DNA from 3 places in the Pseudomonas arabinosi genome. Region 3 is predicted to be linked to each of the others. Evidence: predicted binding sites of a transcription regulator. Region 3 holds the regulator's gene; each other region holds the start of a gene.
What was found. The regulator sigma-54, encoded in region 3, starts transcription at its own class of promoters, with help from an activator protein. The targets are predictions, from matches to a motif close to ANTGGCATNNANNTTGCTNT.
Positions count from the first base shown of each region.

Region 1 (5,225 bases), 3.0 Mb from region 3:
AATGAACGCGGCACGTCAGCGCGCAGCAACAGCAACTCGGCCACATGCCGGGCGCCGGGTGCATCGCGGTAGATCTCGGTGTAGGCCTCGAACGAGGACAACGCCCGCAGCAAAGCACTCCACTGGTAATACGCGTGCGCGGTGCCATCGCTGACCGCCTCGGCCTGATCGCCAGCCATTTCGTAGCGGGCGTCGAGCAGGCGCAGCGTGTTGTCGGCCCTTTCGATAAACGTCCCCAGACGAATGAAGCGGAACGCATCGTTACGCATGATCGTGCCGTAGGACGCGCCGCGGAACAGGTGGGAACGTTCCTTGATCCACTCGCAGAAACGGCTCATGCCGTAGCGACTCAAGCCCTGATCGGCAATCCCGCGGATCTCCAGCCAGGTGGCATTGATGTTTTCCCACATGTCGGCGGTGATTCGCCCACGTACCGCATGGGCGCTGGCCCGCGCGGCGCCGAGGCAGCTGTAGATGCTCGCCGGGTTGGCCGCGTCCAGGGCGAAGAAATGCAGCAGCCGTTCAGCGTGCAATTCGCCGTGGCGCTCCAGGTAATCGTCCAGGGTGCCGGTGATCAGCAACGGCATGGCGAGTTCATGCAGGCCGTCACCACGGCCATCCTGCGGCATCAGCGACAGCGAATAACTGATGTCGAGCATCCGTGCGAGGTTTTCCGCCCGCTCCAGGTAACGCGACATCCAATACAAATCCGAGGCAGTTCTACTTAACATGGCAGGCTTCCTTCAATCCTCGACCACCCAGGTGTCCTTGGTTCCACCGCCCTGGGATGAATTCACCACCAGGGAGCCTTCGCGCAGGGCAACACGGGTCAAACCGCCGGGCACAACCCGGGTTTCGCGGCCAGACAATACAAACGGACGCAGGTCGATGTGGCGTGGAGCAATGCCGTTTTCGACAAAGGTCGGACAGGTCGACAGGGACAACGTCGGTTGTGCGATGTACGCATGGGGTTTGGCTTTGATCCGCGCGCGGAAAGACTCGATTTCCGCCGCCGTTGCCGCCGGCCCAACCAGCATTCCATAACCGCCGGAGCCCTGGGTTTCCTTGACCACCAACTCTGGAAGATTGGCCAGTACGTGGGACAGTTCGGAGGGATTACGACACTGCCACGTCGGCACATTCTTCAGAATCGGCTCTTCATCCAGGTAGAAACGGATCATGTCCGTGACGAAGGGATACACCGACTTGTCGTCCGCGACCCCGGTACCGATGGCATTGGCCAGCACCACGTTGCCGGAGCGATAGGACGACAGCAGCCCTGGAACGCCAAGCATCGAGTCCGGGTTGAACGCCAGCGGATCAAGGAACGCATCGTCGAGGCGACGGTAGATCACGTCGACGGCTTTCGGCCCGTCCGTGGTGCGCATGAACACCTTGTCATCCCGCACGAACAAGTCCGCGCCTTCCACCAGTTCAACGCCCATTTCCCGCGCCAGAAATGCATGTTCAAAGAACGCGCTGTTGAAACGACCCGGCGTCAGTACCACCACGCTCGGGTTATCAATCGGGCTGGAGCTTTTCAGGGTGTCGAGCAACAGGTTCGGATAGTGGTCGATAGGGGCAATGCGCTGGGCCGCGAACAATTCGGGGAACAACCGCATCATCATCTTGCGGTCTTCCAGCATGTAGCTGACGCCGCTCGGTGTACGAAGGTTGTCTTCCAGCACGTAGTAAGTGCCGTCGCCATCGCGCACCAGATCGACACCGGAGATGTGGGAATAGATATCGCGGTGCAGATTCAGCCCTTGCATCGCCAACTGGTATTGCTCGTTGGCCAGCACTTGCTCGGCCGGGATTATGCCGGCCTTGATAATGCGCTGCTCGTGATAAAGGTCGGCGAGGAACATGTTCAACGCCTTGACCCGCTGAATGCAGCCGCGCTCGACAACTCGCCATTCACTGGCGGGGATGCTGCGGGGGATGGTGTCGAAGGGAATCAGGCGCTCTGTCCCTTGCTCATCACCATAGAGCGTGAATGTTATCCCGGCGCGATGAAATAGCAGATCGGCCTCGCGTCGCCGTTGTGCCAAAAGCTCGTCAGGCGTTTCGGACAGCCAACGGGCAAACTCCCGATAATGCGGGCGGACCTGGCCGCCGGCATCGTACATCTCATCAAAATAGGTGCGGATCATGCCGTACTCCTTGTCACCCGGACATCTGGGCTTCGCAAAGCCCGTGCCATCGGCATAAACGCTTTGATATCAATCAGTTGGATAATTGCACTGCACGCACCGCACCAATCCTGTGCGGTAAATGCCCCCACCTGATCGCCCCCGCTTCATTGCGAAGCAATGTTGTCGCCTATCACCAGCATAGCCAGAGTTGATTTCACTGCCCGGGAGTCGATGCGGATAATCCGCCCATTCGCTGGAAAACTTGATGAACTTCCCTTTAGCCGCCTGTTTAGGCGGTTTTTTTTTGCGTTTTTGAAACGTTATGAATCAAAAGCACGATCAAGAGATCGCAGCCTCGTTTCACTCGACAGCTCCTACAGGGTGCACGCCATCCCAATTGATAAACGCCATCCCAACGTAGGAGCTGCCGAAGGCTGCGATCTTTTGATCTTGCTTTTGACTTGATCACCCCCGAAACGAAAACGGCCAACCCTGAGGTCAGCCGTTGCTGAGTGTTGTCACTGTTCATAAGTTATGCGAGTCGCCCTCGTACCTCCTGCTTGACGCCCCATCCTTCGATGATGCCGCCCAAAGGCTCGACCACCGCCTCGAAATCCTGCTCAAAATCGCCGATGCCGTCATAAGTGGCGTACATCACTTTGCTCAGTTCCAGGTACCACGCGCCGTCATCGCGCACGCTGATTTGTGCATTCATGGATTCACCACAGTAATGCCCTGCCGCCCTGCGTGCCCGCTCCTCGTCCGGGAAAATGGCGTAGAACTCGATGGGATGGAATCGTGAAAAGTCGAAACCGCCTTCTTTCATGCGGCGCAAGACGCTGGTGCTGATGTCTTCTTGATAGGCTGTGCTCATGAAACGTCCCCCTCAGACTGATGGATAGACTTTCCGTATTCCCGGCACTCGCAACCGAATGGGGCGAGCGATGCGGCAACAACGTTGCCGGTGGGAAGCAAGCATGTAGCTGACAAGACCAGACCTTAGCGATCCGTTCGCTGATCTCGATTGCAGAGTAGCCTCAAGAGAGAGCCGCTGCCAAGGCCTGGTTAGGAATGTGACAGGAGATGTTCAGATTGGCGTGATGCCGAGGATTTGAATGGCGTTCTGCGCTTTCAGACTTTTGACGCTCGCATCAGCGGTTCGCCCTTCCAGATCATTCAGATCCAGCTCGGCAGCGACAGGAAGGAGGCGTGCCTTGATGAGTTTGGCGGCGTGCTCATTATCCGGGCACTCCTCGCACTCAAAGACCTCATCGACTGTTTCACCGTGATCATCCACGAAAGTGATTTTCCACTTTTGCATCAGTGCCTCCTCGATAAAACCCATGGATGGGCTTACATGTATCTCGACATTCTTCCCCGGCCAATCGTTCAACCGGACCTTCTACACCTATAAGTGAAGCATGAAAAAAGGGCCGTCTCCTGTGTGTTTTCACACAACCTGAGAGGGCCCTTTCTGGCTTGCTCGATATCAGTCGTTGCTAGGCTTGTTCACAGCCTGCAGGACGTATTGCGGCAAGGCGAACGCGCCGATGTGGATTTCCGGGTTGTAGTAGCGGGTGATGATGCCGCTGCCGGCGAAGCGCTGCTGCAGGGTTTCGCGGGACAACTTGCGATAGGCGGTATTGGTCGCGCCCCAGGCGAAGGTCATGGCGCCGCCGATGTAGGTCGGCACGGCCGCCTGGTAGAAGTGCCAGTCCGGGAACAGGCTGCGCAGACGTCCGGCGGTGGTTTTGACTTCTTCGATTTGCATGAACGGCGTGCCGTTCTGGGTCACCAGGATGCCGCCTTCGTTCAGGCAGCGACGGCAGGCCTGGTAGAAGTTTTCCGAGAACAGCACTTCGCCCGGGCCGATCGGGTCGGTGGAATCGGAAATGATCACGTCGAATTTTTCGGTGGTGGTGGCGACGAAACGCATGCCGTCGTCGATCACCAGGTTCAGGCGTGGATCAGCGAACGCACCCTTGGAGTGGTTCGGCAGGAATTCCTTGCACATGTCGACCACGGTGCCGTCGATCTCGACCATGGTGATGTGCTCGATGCTGCGGTGTTTGGCCACTTCGCGCAGCATGCCGCCGTCGCCGCCACCGATGATCAGCACGCGCCTGGCAGCGCCATGCGCCAGGATCGGCACGTGGGTCAACATCTCGTGGTAGATGAATTCGTCGGCTTCGGTGGTCTGGATCACGCCGTCCAGCGCCATGACGCGGCCCATGCGCGGGTTTTCGAAAATCACCAGGTGTTGGTGTTCGGTGCGCACTTCGTACAACAGTTTTTCCATGCGAAAACGCTGGCCGTAGCCTTCGTAGAGGGTTTCCAGGTACTCGCTGGTCGGGGTGTTGCTCATGGGAAGTGCTCCGATGGATGCGGTTGGCAACGGACGGTTACCCGCCCATGATGGCCAATCGATCAGCTCGATTGCCCCGGGAAAGGCGAGAATTCTACGTTGCGGAACATGACAGATCGAACGTCACTTGATGACTCGCCCCAATCCCCTTGTGGGAGCGAGCAAGTCGGATCGCCGCACCGTCGCTCCCACAAGGGGAAATGTGTCGGTCTTGAGTGCGTATCAGATCCGGACGTTGCCTCGTGGTCCGGCGATGGCCCAGATGATCAGGCCCAGCACCGGCAGCAGCAGGATAAGCAGCACCCAGATGATTTTCATCCCTGTGTCGGCACCACTTTTGAGCACGTTGATGATTGCCCAGATATCCAGGGCAAGAATAATCAGGCCAATCAGACCGTTGAACGTGGAACCCATGGTGTTGCTCCCTAAGAGTGGTTTGCACTCTTAGGATAGCCGGGCCTTGCGAGGGTTCCGCTTTTTAAACGTGGACGGCGATTTTGAGGGCTTCCAGCGAGGGTGCGGCAGCGATGCCGACTTTGGCACACAACTCGAGTACGCGCGGCACGTCGTTGCCGAAAACCAGCACCACTTGCAGTTCGTCGTCGAGCAACTGACTGAAGTTCATCAGCGTGTAACCGCCGTTTTCCTTGTTCATGCTGCCCATCTGCACCTGAATGCGATTGAGCGCGGTCAGGGCTTCAGTCTTGGCCAGTTGCTTGGGTTTG
Region 1 covers NZ_CP180480.1:2,319,291-2,324,515, reverse strand. Annotated here, with positions in the region: gene ACMXYJ_RS10850 (alpha-E domain-containing protein) at 1-731, opposite strand, end outside; gene ACMXYJ_RS10845 (circularly permuted type 2 ATP-grasp protein) at 744-2,153, opposite strand; gene ACMXYJ_RS10840 (ribonuclease E inhibitor RraB) at 2,668-3,009, opposite strand; gene ACMXYJ_RS10835 (hypothetical protein) at 3,223-3,456, opposite strand; gene speE (polyamine aminopropyltransferase) at 3,625-4,500, opposite strand; gene ACMXYJ_RS10825 (PLDc N-terminal domain-containing protein) at 4,723-4,914, opposite strand; gene ACMXYJ_RS10820 (hypothetical protein) at 4,979-5,225, opposite strand, start outside.
Region 1: ACMXYJ_RS10845 (circularly permuted type 2 ATP-grasp protein) is a predicted target of sigma-54. The motif match lies at 2,185-2,204, and genes of this name have one in related genera.

Region 2 (5,225 bases), 2.7 Mb from region 3:
GGGGTTTGCGTCGTCTGGTCGCCGGTACCGTTAAGTCCTACCACCAGGCCGTAGCCGATCAATTGGTTGGAACGAACGCCGGAAATACTGGCGATGTCCTTCAGCCGCTCGGCTTGAGCGTTGAACGCTGCGGACAGCATCAGGGCGGCCACCATGAGGTGTTTAAGATTCAACGTGGCCACCTAGAAAGGGAACAGCGGGCTGAGGAAGAAACGGTCGAACCAGCCTGGCTGACTCGCATCGGCAAATGCACCGGTGCCCGAATAGGTGATGCGCGCATCGGCGACACGGGTCGACGACACAGTGTTATCGGTGGCGATGTCATCGGCGCGAACGAGCCCGGCAATCCGCACCAGCTCATCACCGGTGTTGAGGGTCAGCCACTTCTCGCCACGCACGGCGATGATGCCGTTGGGCAACACATCAGCGACGGTCACGGTGATCGAACCAGTCAGGCTGTTGCTCTGGCCGGACTTGCTGTCGCCCTTGGTTGCGCGGTCACCTTCGTAACCAACGTCCAGACTCAGGCTACCGCTGCCCACCGGATCACTGGTGCTCAGGCCGCCGCCGAAAAACGAGCTCAGGCCGATGTCGGTCTTGCTGTTCTTGGCCATTTGCGAATTGGCGTTCTTGCTGGCCTGGGTGCGTTCGTTCAGGGTGATGGTGATGATGTCACCGACCCGGAACGCCTTGCGGTCGCTGTACAGGTTCTGTTCGAAACCGGCCTGGTAGATCGAGCCGTTGTTGGCGGCAGCCGGCAATGGTGTGCGCGGCAACACCGGGGCGTAGTAAGGGTCATTGGGCTTGGGCGGCGGGGCAACGCAGCCCGCGAGCACGACGGCCCCACTCAGTGCCAGAACAGATACGAAGCGATTCATGACCCTACCTCACGGTGTTGCAGGCGACCTCATGGTCGCCTCATAGACTTGATTACAGATTCTGCGTTACGAACGAGAGCATCTGGTCGGCGGTGGAAATCACCTTGGAGTTCATCTCGTAAGCGCGCTGAGTGGTGATCATGTTGACCATCTCTTCAACGGTGCTGACGTTCGAGGTTTCCAGGGTGTTCTGCAGCGTGGTGCCGAAACCGGCCAGGCCCGGGGTGCCGACTTGCGGCGCGCCGCTGGCCGCGGTTTCCAGGAACAGGTTGTTGCCCACAGCCTGCAGACCGGCCGGGTTGATGAAGTCGGCGGTTTGCAGGTTGCCGATCACCTGGGAGGCCGGGTTGCCGGCAACGGTGACGGAAACGGTGCCGTCGCGACCGACCGTGAAGGTCTGGGCATCGTTCGGGATGACAATGGCCGGTTCCAGGGCGAAGCCACTGGAGTTCACGATCTGACCGTTGGAGTCCAGGTGGAACGTACCGTCACGGGTGTAGGAAGTCGTGCCGTCCGGCTGCAGAATCTGGAAGAAACCACGACCGTCGATGGCCATGTCCAACGGCTGCTCGGTGGTTTGCAGACTGCCGGCGGTGAAGTTTTTCTGGGTGCCGACAATGCGCACACCGGTACCCAATTGCAGACCCGACGGCAGTTCACTGTCCTGGGTCGACTGGGCGCCTGGCTGGCGTTTGATCTGGTAGAGCAAGTCCTGGAACTCGGCGCGGTCACGTTTGAAACCCGTGGTCGACACGTTGGCCAGGTTGTTGGAAATGGTCGTCAGGTTGGTGTCCTGGGCGGACAGACCTGTTTTGGCAACCCATAGAGCCGGAAGCATTCGATTCTCCTCGTGCGCCTGTTTTACGGCGCGACGTTCTGATAATTAGCTGATCTGCAAGACCCGAGCCATGGCCTGGTCGTCTTCTTTGGCGGTGTTCATCATCTTGATGTGCAGTTCGAACTGCTTGGCCAAGGCCAGCACCGAGGTCATCTCTTCCACGGCGTTGACGTTGCTCGACTCAAGGAAACCGGACACCAGTTTGACGTCGGCATCGGCTTGCGCCGGCTTGCCGTCCTTGGTGTGGATCGAACCGTCCAGGCCTTTGGTCATGTTCTTGAAGTCAGGATTAACCAGCTTGATGCGGTCGACTTCCGCCATCACGCGAGGACCTTCGCCCATCGCACGAATGCTGATGGTGCCGTCCTCGCCCACTTCGATTTGCTGCTCGGGCGGCACGGCAATCGGCCCGCCATTGCCCATCACCGGCATACCGTTGCCGGCCCGCAGTACGCCCAGGGCGTCGACGTTCAGGCTGCCGGTGCGCACGTAGCTTTCGCCGCCGTCAGGGTTCTGCACGGCGATCCAGCCATTGCCTTGCACCGCGACATCGAGGTCGCGACCGGTTTCCACCAATGCGCCAGGGGAGAAATCGGTGGCCGGACGTTCGGACAGGGCAAACGCACGCGCCGGAAAGCTGTCACCGAACACCGGCATCGAACGCGCCTGCTCCAGGTCTTTCTGGAAACCGTTGGTGGAGATGTTCGCCAGGTTGTTCGCATGAGCCTTCTGCGCCAGTGCATTCTGGCTGGCGCCGGTCATTGCCACATAAAGGTACTTGTCCACACTCTTTCCTCTGCATGCCGGACGTTTGCCGCCCACTGCTGTACTGCTGAGCCATAAGCAATTTGCAGACCAACTTTTTTCTGGCGGCGCAGGGCCCGGCAAACAAAGGACTTGAGGGATTCAGGAGGGATTGGAGGATTGTGTCGAAGACGAAAAACCGGCGGTGTTATGCCGCTTCGCGGCAACAGATCAAAAGATCGCAGACTTCGCCAGCTCCTACAGGTATCGGGATCTAAATGTAGGAGCTGCCGAAGGCTGCGATCTTTTGATCTTCAGGTGTTGTCTTTACCAACTTCATACTCACGCAACTTATTGGCAATGGTCGTATGCGAAACCCCCAACCGCTTGCCCAGTTGCCGACTGCTCGGGTGCTCGGAATACAAACGCTCCAGCACCGCTTTCTCGAAGCGCCCGACAATCTCGTCCAACCCGCCCTCGAGCGAGAAATCGCCAAGTGGCTGACGCACGCCGTAGTCCGGCAGGCGAATATGTTCGGCCTTCACCGTCCCGCCCTCGCACAAGGAAACCGCCTGGAACAACACGTTCTCCAATTGCCGAACATTGCCCGGCCAGTGGTAGTGACTGAGCCGCTCCATCGCCGCCGGCGCCAGTTTCGGCAGCGGGCAACCGATCTGCCGACTGGCCTGATCGAGGAAGTGTTCCACCAGCGGCGTCAGACCATCGAGGCATTCGCGCAGTGGCGGGATGTGCAGCGAAAGCACGTTCAAGCGGTGATACAAGTCCTGGCGAAACTCCCCGCGCGCGCATAACTCGGACAGGTCGACCTGCGTCGCGCAGATCACCCGCACATCCAGATAAACCTCTTCATCGCTGCCCACACGACGGAAGCAACCGTCCTGCAGGAAACGCAGCAATTTCACCTGTAAACGCGGGCTCATTTCCCCGACGCCATCGAGAAACAGCGTACCGCCCGCCGTCAGTTCCAGCAGCCCGAGTTTGCCTTCGGCCCGCGCCCCTTCGAAAGCGCCGGGGCCGTAGCCGAACAGCTCAGTCTCAGCCATGGATTCCGGCAGGCCGGCGCAGTTGAGCGCCATCAACGGTGACTGGCCCCGCGGACTCGCCAGGTGGCAGGCTCGCGCCAACAACTCTTTTCCCGTACCGGTTTCACCTTCTATTAATAGCGGCGCATCCAGCGGCGCCATGCGTCGGGCTTCGCGCACCACCGCAGCCATCACCTTCGAGCTTTGGAAAATGCTGTCGAAACCGCGCAGTTCCTGCTTGCGCACGTTATAGATGCGCTCCCCTACCCGGTCGGCGCGGTGTAGCGTGAGCACCGCGCCGGCCATGGCTTCGCTGTCGTCATGCTCCGATTGCAGTGGCGCGATGTCGGCGAGAAACACGTCGCCCTTTACCTTCACCCGCAGGCCGTTGATCCGCGACTTGTTGGCGCGCACCAGTTCCGGCAAGTCGAAATCCTCGGCGTAACGCGACAGCGGAATCCCTGGCACCTCATCCACCCGCACGCCGAGCAACTGCGCCGCCGCGCGGTTGGCCGCGACGATCGAACCGCCCATGTCGATCGACAGCACCGGAAACTCCAAGGCGCCGAGCAACGCATTGAGTTCCATGTGCCGACGCTCGCTGGGCATCAGCCCTACACGCTTGACGCCGAAGACCCCGGCAATCGATTCGAATTTCGGACGCAACGCCTGGAACTGAATGTTGATCAGGTTAGGGCAATGCAGGTAGATCGCGTTGCCATGCTCACCGCCGACCTCGCCGCGAGCGACGTTGATCCCGTACTCCACCAGCAGGTTGAGAATGTCGCGCAGGATACCGATGCGGTTCTGGCAGTGGACTTTGATACGCATATAAAGGCCCGAAACAGGAGTGATCGAGGGCCTGAGCACGGATTTTTCTGCACAGGCGCCAACTTAGTCGTCAAGATTATGTGACACCTGCACACCATTTTAAACCCGGAAATCTCAATCCCTGCGCCACAGCGACTGATCCGTAACGAAAACTTTACGAAAATCGATGAATTTTCCTACGCACGACGGGACTCGCGTGCTGCAACACTGCATTTCTTGAGGTATTTCTAGGTCCATAGCAGGACATAACAAGAACGAAATCCCCTAGCAGGAGAGCAGCATGAAGCAGACGCAATACGTGGCTCGCGAGCCCGATGCGCAAGGTTTTATCGACTACCCCGCCGAAGAACACGCGGTGTGGAACACGCTGATTACTCGCCAACTGAAAGTGATCGAGGGTCGTGCGTGCCAGGAATACCTGGACGGTATCGAAAAACTCGGTCTGCCCCACGACCGCATTCCGCAACTCGGTGAAATCAACAAAGTCCTCGGTGAAACCACCGGGTGGCAGGTTGCCCGAGTACCCGCACTGATCCCCTTCCAGACCTTTTTCGAATTGCTCGCCAACAAGCAGTTCCCGGTAGCGACGTTTATTCGTACCCGCGAAGAGCTGGATTACCTGCAAGAGCCGGACATTTTCCACGAGATCTTTGGCCACTGCCCGCTGCTGACCAACCCTTGGTTCGCCGAATTCACCCACACCTACGGCAAACTCGGCCTACAGGCTACCAAGGAAGAACGCGTGTACCTGGCGCGTTTGTACTGGATGACCATCGAGTTCGGTCTGGTCGACACTTCAGAAGGCATGCGCATCTACGGCGGCGGCATTCTTTCTTCTCCAAAAGAATCCGTTTACTGCCTGTCGAACGAACCTGAGCATCAGGCCTTCGA
Region 2 covers NZ_CP180480.1:2,075,241-2,080,465, reverse strand. Annotated here, with positions in the region: gene ACMXYJ_RS09695 (flagellar basal body P-ring protein FlgI) at 1-155, opposite strand, end outside; gene flgH (flagellar basal body L-ring protein FlgH) at 183-878, opposite strand; gene flgG (flagellar basal-body rod protein FlgG) at 931-1,716, opposite strand; gene ACMXYJ_RS09680 (flagellar basal body rod protein FlgF) at 1,762-2,502, opposite strand; gene ACMXYJ_RS09675 (sigma-54-dependent transcriptional regulator) at 2,775-4,334, opposite strand; gene phhA (phenylalanine 4-monooxygenase) at 4,615-5,225, shown strand, end outside.
Region 2: ACMXYJ_RS09680 (flagellar basal body rod protein FlgF) is a predicted target of sigma-54. The motif match lies at 2,557-2,576, and genes of this name have one in related genera.

Region 3 (5,225 bases):
TGCCGGCTGCGCACTTCTTCCAGCAGTTCGGGAAACCGCGACAAGTGACTCGGCAAGTTGCGCGCATCGATGGATACGGCAACCAGCGGTTGTGCCAGCTCGGTGTGAATCAACGCGCGTTCGGCCAGTTCCGGCAACAGACCGGCGGGCAGGTTGTCGATGCAGTAGTAGCCGTTGTCCTCGAGAACATCGAGTGCGGTACTTTTACCTGAGCCGGAGCGGCCACTGACGATGATCAAGCGCATGATTAATGACCGTTTTGCTCGTCCAGGACAACCTGATACAAGGCTTCATTGCTCGGGGCGCTGCGCAGTTTTTCGCGCACTTCCTTGCGGTCGAGCATGCTGGCGATCTGGCGCAGTAACTCCAGGTGCGCATCGGTAGCAGCTTCCGGGACCAGCAGAACGAACAGCAGGTCAACCGGGGCGCCGTCGATGGCGTCGAAATCAATGGGTGCATCAAGGTGCATCAGGGCGCTGATGGGCGAGGCGCAGCCCTTCAGGCGGCAGTGGGGAATGGCGATGCCGTTGCCAAAACCGGTTGAACCGAGTTTTTCACGGGCAATCAAAGCCTCGAAGACATCTTGCATCTCCAGATCCGGCACTTCTTTGTGGATAAGGTTGGCAATTTGCTCGAGGGCTTTCTTTTTACTGCCGCCCGGCACGTTCACGAGGGAACGGCCGGGGGTCAGGATGCTTTCAAGTCGGATCATGGGTTGGGAGTGTTAACGACCGGTCGCGCCCTGGAGGAGGCTTTGGGTCTTTTCCTTATGCTTTTTGAGTTGTTTATCCAGCTTGTCGGTCAGTGCGTCGATCGCCGCGTACATATCGGTATGCTCCGCGTTTGCGACCACTTCATTGCCGGGAATATGCAGCGTGGCTTCGATTTTCTGCTTGAGCTTTTCGACCGTCATCGTGACTTGCACATTGGTGATCTTGTCGAAATGCCTCTCTAATCGTTCGAGTTTTTCGCCGATGTAGGTGCGAAGAGGTTCGGTCACTTCCAGTTGGTGTCCACTGATGTTGACTTGCATACAGCTTCTCCTTCGTTGCCAGTGCATAAAGCGGCAGGCAGAAATGCCTGCCACTGGAACGCTGTGGCGTGGCTCTACATCAACCGCTTGCGTTCGCTCGAAGGCGCGATCCCGAGGGATTCGCGGTACTTGGCGACGGTGCGGCGAGCCACCTGAATGCCTTGTGCCTCCAGTAAACCAGCGATCTTGCTGTCACTCAACGGCTTTTTCTGATTTTCCGCGGCAACCAGTTTTTTGATGATCGCGCGGATCGCCGTGGACGAGCATTCACCGCCCTCGGAGGTGCTGACGTGGCTGGAGAAAAAGTATTTCAGTTCATATATGCCCCGTGGGGTATGCATGAATTTCTGCGTGGTTACCCGTGAAATCGTCGATTCGTGCATGCCCACCGCTTCGGCGATGTCATGCAGGACCAGCGGTTTCATGGCTTCGTCGCCGTATTCAAGAAAGCCGCGCTGATGTTCGACGATCTGGGTGGCTACTTTCATCAGGGTTTCGTTGCGGCTTTGCAGGCTCTTGATGAACCAGCGGGCCTCTTGCAACTGATTGCGCATGAAGGTGTTGTCGGCGCTGGTGTCGGCGCGGCGCACGAAACCGGCGTATTGAGCGTTGACCCGCAGTCGCGGCACGGATTCCTGGTTCAGCTCCACCAGCCAGCGTTCGTTGTCCTTGCGTACGATCACGTCGGGAACGACGTATTCGGCTTCGCCGGACTCGATTTGCGAGCCTGGGCGCGGGTTGAGGCTCTGCACCAGTTCAATCACCTGGCGCAGTTCATCTTCCTTGAGCTTCATGCGACGCATCAGCTGGCTGTAGTCGCGGCTGCCAAGCAGGTCGATGTAATCGGTGACCAGGCGTTTGGCCTCGACCAGCCAAGGCGTCTTGGCGGGCAACTGGCGCAATTGCAGCAGCAGGCATTCGCCCAGGTTGCGGGCGCCGATGCCAGCGGGTTCGAATTGCTGGATGCGGTGCAGGACGGCTTCGATTTCGTCCAGTTCGATGTCCAGTTCCGGGTCGAAGGCTTCGAGAATCTCCTCAAGGGTTTCGTCCAGGTAGCCCTGATTGTTGATGCAGTCGATCAGGGTCACGGCGATCAGGCGATCAGTGTCGGACATCGGGGCCAGGTTCAGTTGCCACAGCAGGTGGCTTTGCAGGCTTTCGCCGGCCGATGTCCGGGTGGTGAAGTCCCACTCGTCGTCATCGTTGCTCGGCAGGCTGCTGGCGCTGGTCTGGTAGACGTCTTCCCACGCGGTATCGACGGGCAGTTCGTTGGGGATGCGCTCGTTCCAGTCGCCTTCCTCGAGGTTATCAACCGTCGGGGCGGTTTCCTGGTAGGAGGGTTCCTGAATGTCAGCGTTGGGTTGCTGTTCGGCTTTGTCGGCCAAGGGGTCGGCGTTATCGAAGTCGTCGCCTTCTTCCTGGCGTTCGAGCATCGGATTGGACTCCAGGGCCTCCTGGATTTCCTGTTGCAGGTCCAGGGTCGACAATTGGAGCAGGCGGATGGCCTGTTGCAGCTGCGGTGTCATCGTCAGCTGCTGGCCCATTCTCAAGACTAGCGATGGTTTCATGGCAGGGGCTTAACACCTTATTCGCCGGCGCACATGCGCCATCCACTACAGGGCGCCGAAGCGCCAAACATAAGCAAATTATATGCCCGAAACTGCAGCGTTTGCCTAGAGCGCTGTAACAATAAAAAAATGTTGATTTTTTATCGAGACAAGCGCCCGGGCAACCAGCCAGACACCTCAGTGCTTACAGGCGGAACTCATGGCCCAGATACACTTCCTTGACCAGGTCGTTGGCCAGGATGGTGGCAGAGTCACCTTCGGCGATCAGCTGGCCATCGTTGACGATGTAGGCGGTTTCGCAGATATCCAGGGTTTCACGGACGTTGTGGTCAGTGATCAGCACGCCAATGCCCTTGGCCTTGAGGTGATAGATGATCTGTTTGATGTCGCCCACCGAAATCGGGTCCACGCCGGCGAACGGTTCGTCGAGCAGGATGAATTTCGGGTTGGTAGCCAGTGCCCGGGCGATTTCCACACGACGGCGTTCACCACCGGACAGGCTCATGCCGAGGTTGTCGCGGATGTGGCTGATGTGGAATTCCTGCAGCAGGCTTTCCAGCTCTTGGCGACGACCGGCCTTGTCGAGTTCCTTGCGGGTCTCGAGGATCGCCATGATGTTGTCAGCTACCGAGAGTTTGCGGAAGATCGATGCTTCTTGCGGAAGATAGCCGATACCGGCCTTCGCACGCCCGTGCATGGGCTGGTGGCTGACATCCAGGTCGTCAATCAGTACGCGGCCCTGATCGGCCTGTACCAGGCCGACAATCATGTAAAAGCAGGTGGTCTTGCCGGCGCCGTTGGGACCTAGCAGGCCGACGATCTGACCGCTGTCGATCGACAGGCTGACGTCGCGCACAACCTGGCGGCTCTTGTAGCTCTTGGCCAGATGCTGAGCTTTCAGAGTTGCCATTACTGGGCCTTTTTCTCGTCGGTTTTCGGCTTGGGCTGGATCACCATGTCGATGCGCGGACGCGACTCGGTGACCTTGTTGCCCGTCGCGCGACCGGCGCTCGCAAGCTTTTTGACCGTGTCGTAGACGATTTTCTCGCCTTGGGTGACGTTGTTGTCCTTGTCGATGACTTTGGCGCGATCGATCAATACGACGCGGTTTTGCGAGGCGTGGTACTGGATGGTCACTCCGTAGCCTTGAACAGGCTTGGTGTCGCCAGCCGTCTGCATCTGCTCGAAGTAGGCCAGATTGCCCACCGAAGTCACCACGTCGATGTCGCCGGCCGGGGTGCGGGTGATGGTTACAGTATTGCCTTTAACAATCATCGAGCCCTGGGTAATGATCACGTCACCTTTATAGGTGGCAACACCATTCTTGTCGTCCAGTTGGGCATCGTCGGCCTGGATGCGGATAGGCTGCTCTTGATCGTTCGGCAGAGCCCAGGCGCTCACGCTTCCCAGTGCTGCGCTCAGACCGAGCAAAATAGGGAGGGTTTTAACGAGCCTCATACTGTCCTCTTACGTTCGATAGCAGGTGTATCCTGCTTTCTTTCAAATACGCTTTCATTCCCTTGCCAGTCGACACACCACCAGCGCCGTCGATTCTAACGGGTTGCTCGGTCTGCGCATATTGCTGCTGCGGGAACACTGTCATGCGGGTGGTGGTAATCAGTGTCTTGCGGTTTTTCTCGTCGAAGCGCGTGATGCGCACCGAGTCAATCAGCTCGACCTGAGTGCCGTCGGGATTCACTTCGCCGTGCTCGCTCTGGACATGCCACGGAAACTCGGTGCCGCGGAACATGTTCAGGTCTGGATTGGTCAACAGCGTCACTTCGGTGGCTTTCAGGTGTTCAACCTTGTCGGACGTCATTTCGTATTGCAGTTTGCCGTCCGACAGGTATTGCACGCTGTGGGCGTTGATCGCGTAATAGTCGATCGCGGTTTCATCGATCTTTGCCACCGGCTGATCGAGGAAGCGTTCCGGGCTGATGTTCCAGTAGCCGACCGCCGCGAATATCGCTGCGATGCAACCGAACACCAGGAATTTGCGAATCTTTTTGCTCAGCATAGTTGGCTCACAGGTACGCGGCATTTGCCGCATCAAGGCGGCCCTGCGCGCGCAGGATCAATTCGCAGAATTCGCGAGCGGCACCCTCGCCACCACTGGCCTTGGTGATGCCGTGGGCGTGTTCACGGACGAAACTGGCAGCGTTTGCCACCGCCATGCCCAGGCCGACGCGGCGAATCACCGGCAGGTCCGGCAGGTCGTCGCCGAGATAGGCGACTTGTTCATAGCTTAGGTTGAGTTGGGCAAGAAGCTCATCGAGCACCACCAGTTTGTCTTCGCGCCCCTGGTACACGTGTGGAATGCCGAGGTTCTTCGCTCGTCGTTCGACCACCGGGGTCTTGCGGCCGCTGATGATAGCGGTCTGCACGCCGGCTGCCATCAACATCTTGATGCCTTGGCCGTCGAGGGTGTTGAACGTCTTGAATTCGCTGCCGTCTTCGAGGAAGTACAGGCGTCCGTCAGTCAGTACGCCATCGACGTCAAAAACCGCCAGTTTGATGTTCTTGCCGCGTTGCAGCAGGTCGGTGCTCATTACATTACTCCTGCACGCAGCAGGTCGGACAGGTTGAAGGCGCCGATCGGACGGTCCTCCTTGTCCACCACTACC
Region 3 covers NZ_CP180480.1:6,262,933-6,268,157, reverse strand. Annotated here, with positions in the region: gene rapZ (RNase adapter RapZ) at 1-245, opposite strand, end outside; gene ptsN (PTS IIA-like nitrogen regulatory protein PtsN) at 248-712, opposite strand; gene hpf (ribosome hibernation-promoting factor, HPF/YfiA family) at 725-1,033, opposite strand; gene ACMXYJ_RS29155 (RNA polymerase factor sigma-54) at 1,108-2,601, opposite strand; gene lptB (LPS export ABC transporter ATP-binding protein) at 2,786-3,511, opposite strand; gene lptA (lipopolysaccharide transport periplasmic protein LptA) at 3,511-4,059, opposite strand; gene lptC (LPS export ABC transporter periplasmic protein LptC) at 4,046-4,618, opposite strand; gene ACMXYJ_RS29135 (KdsC family phosphatase) at 4,626-5,150, opposite strand; gene ACMXYJ_RS29130 (KpsF/GutQ family sugar-phosphate isomerase) at 5,150-5,225, opposite strand, start outside.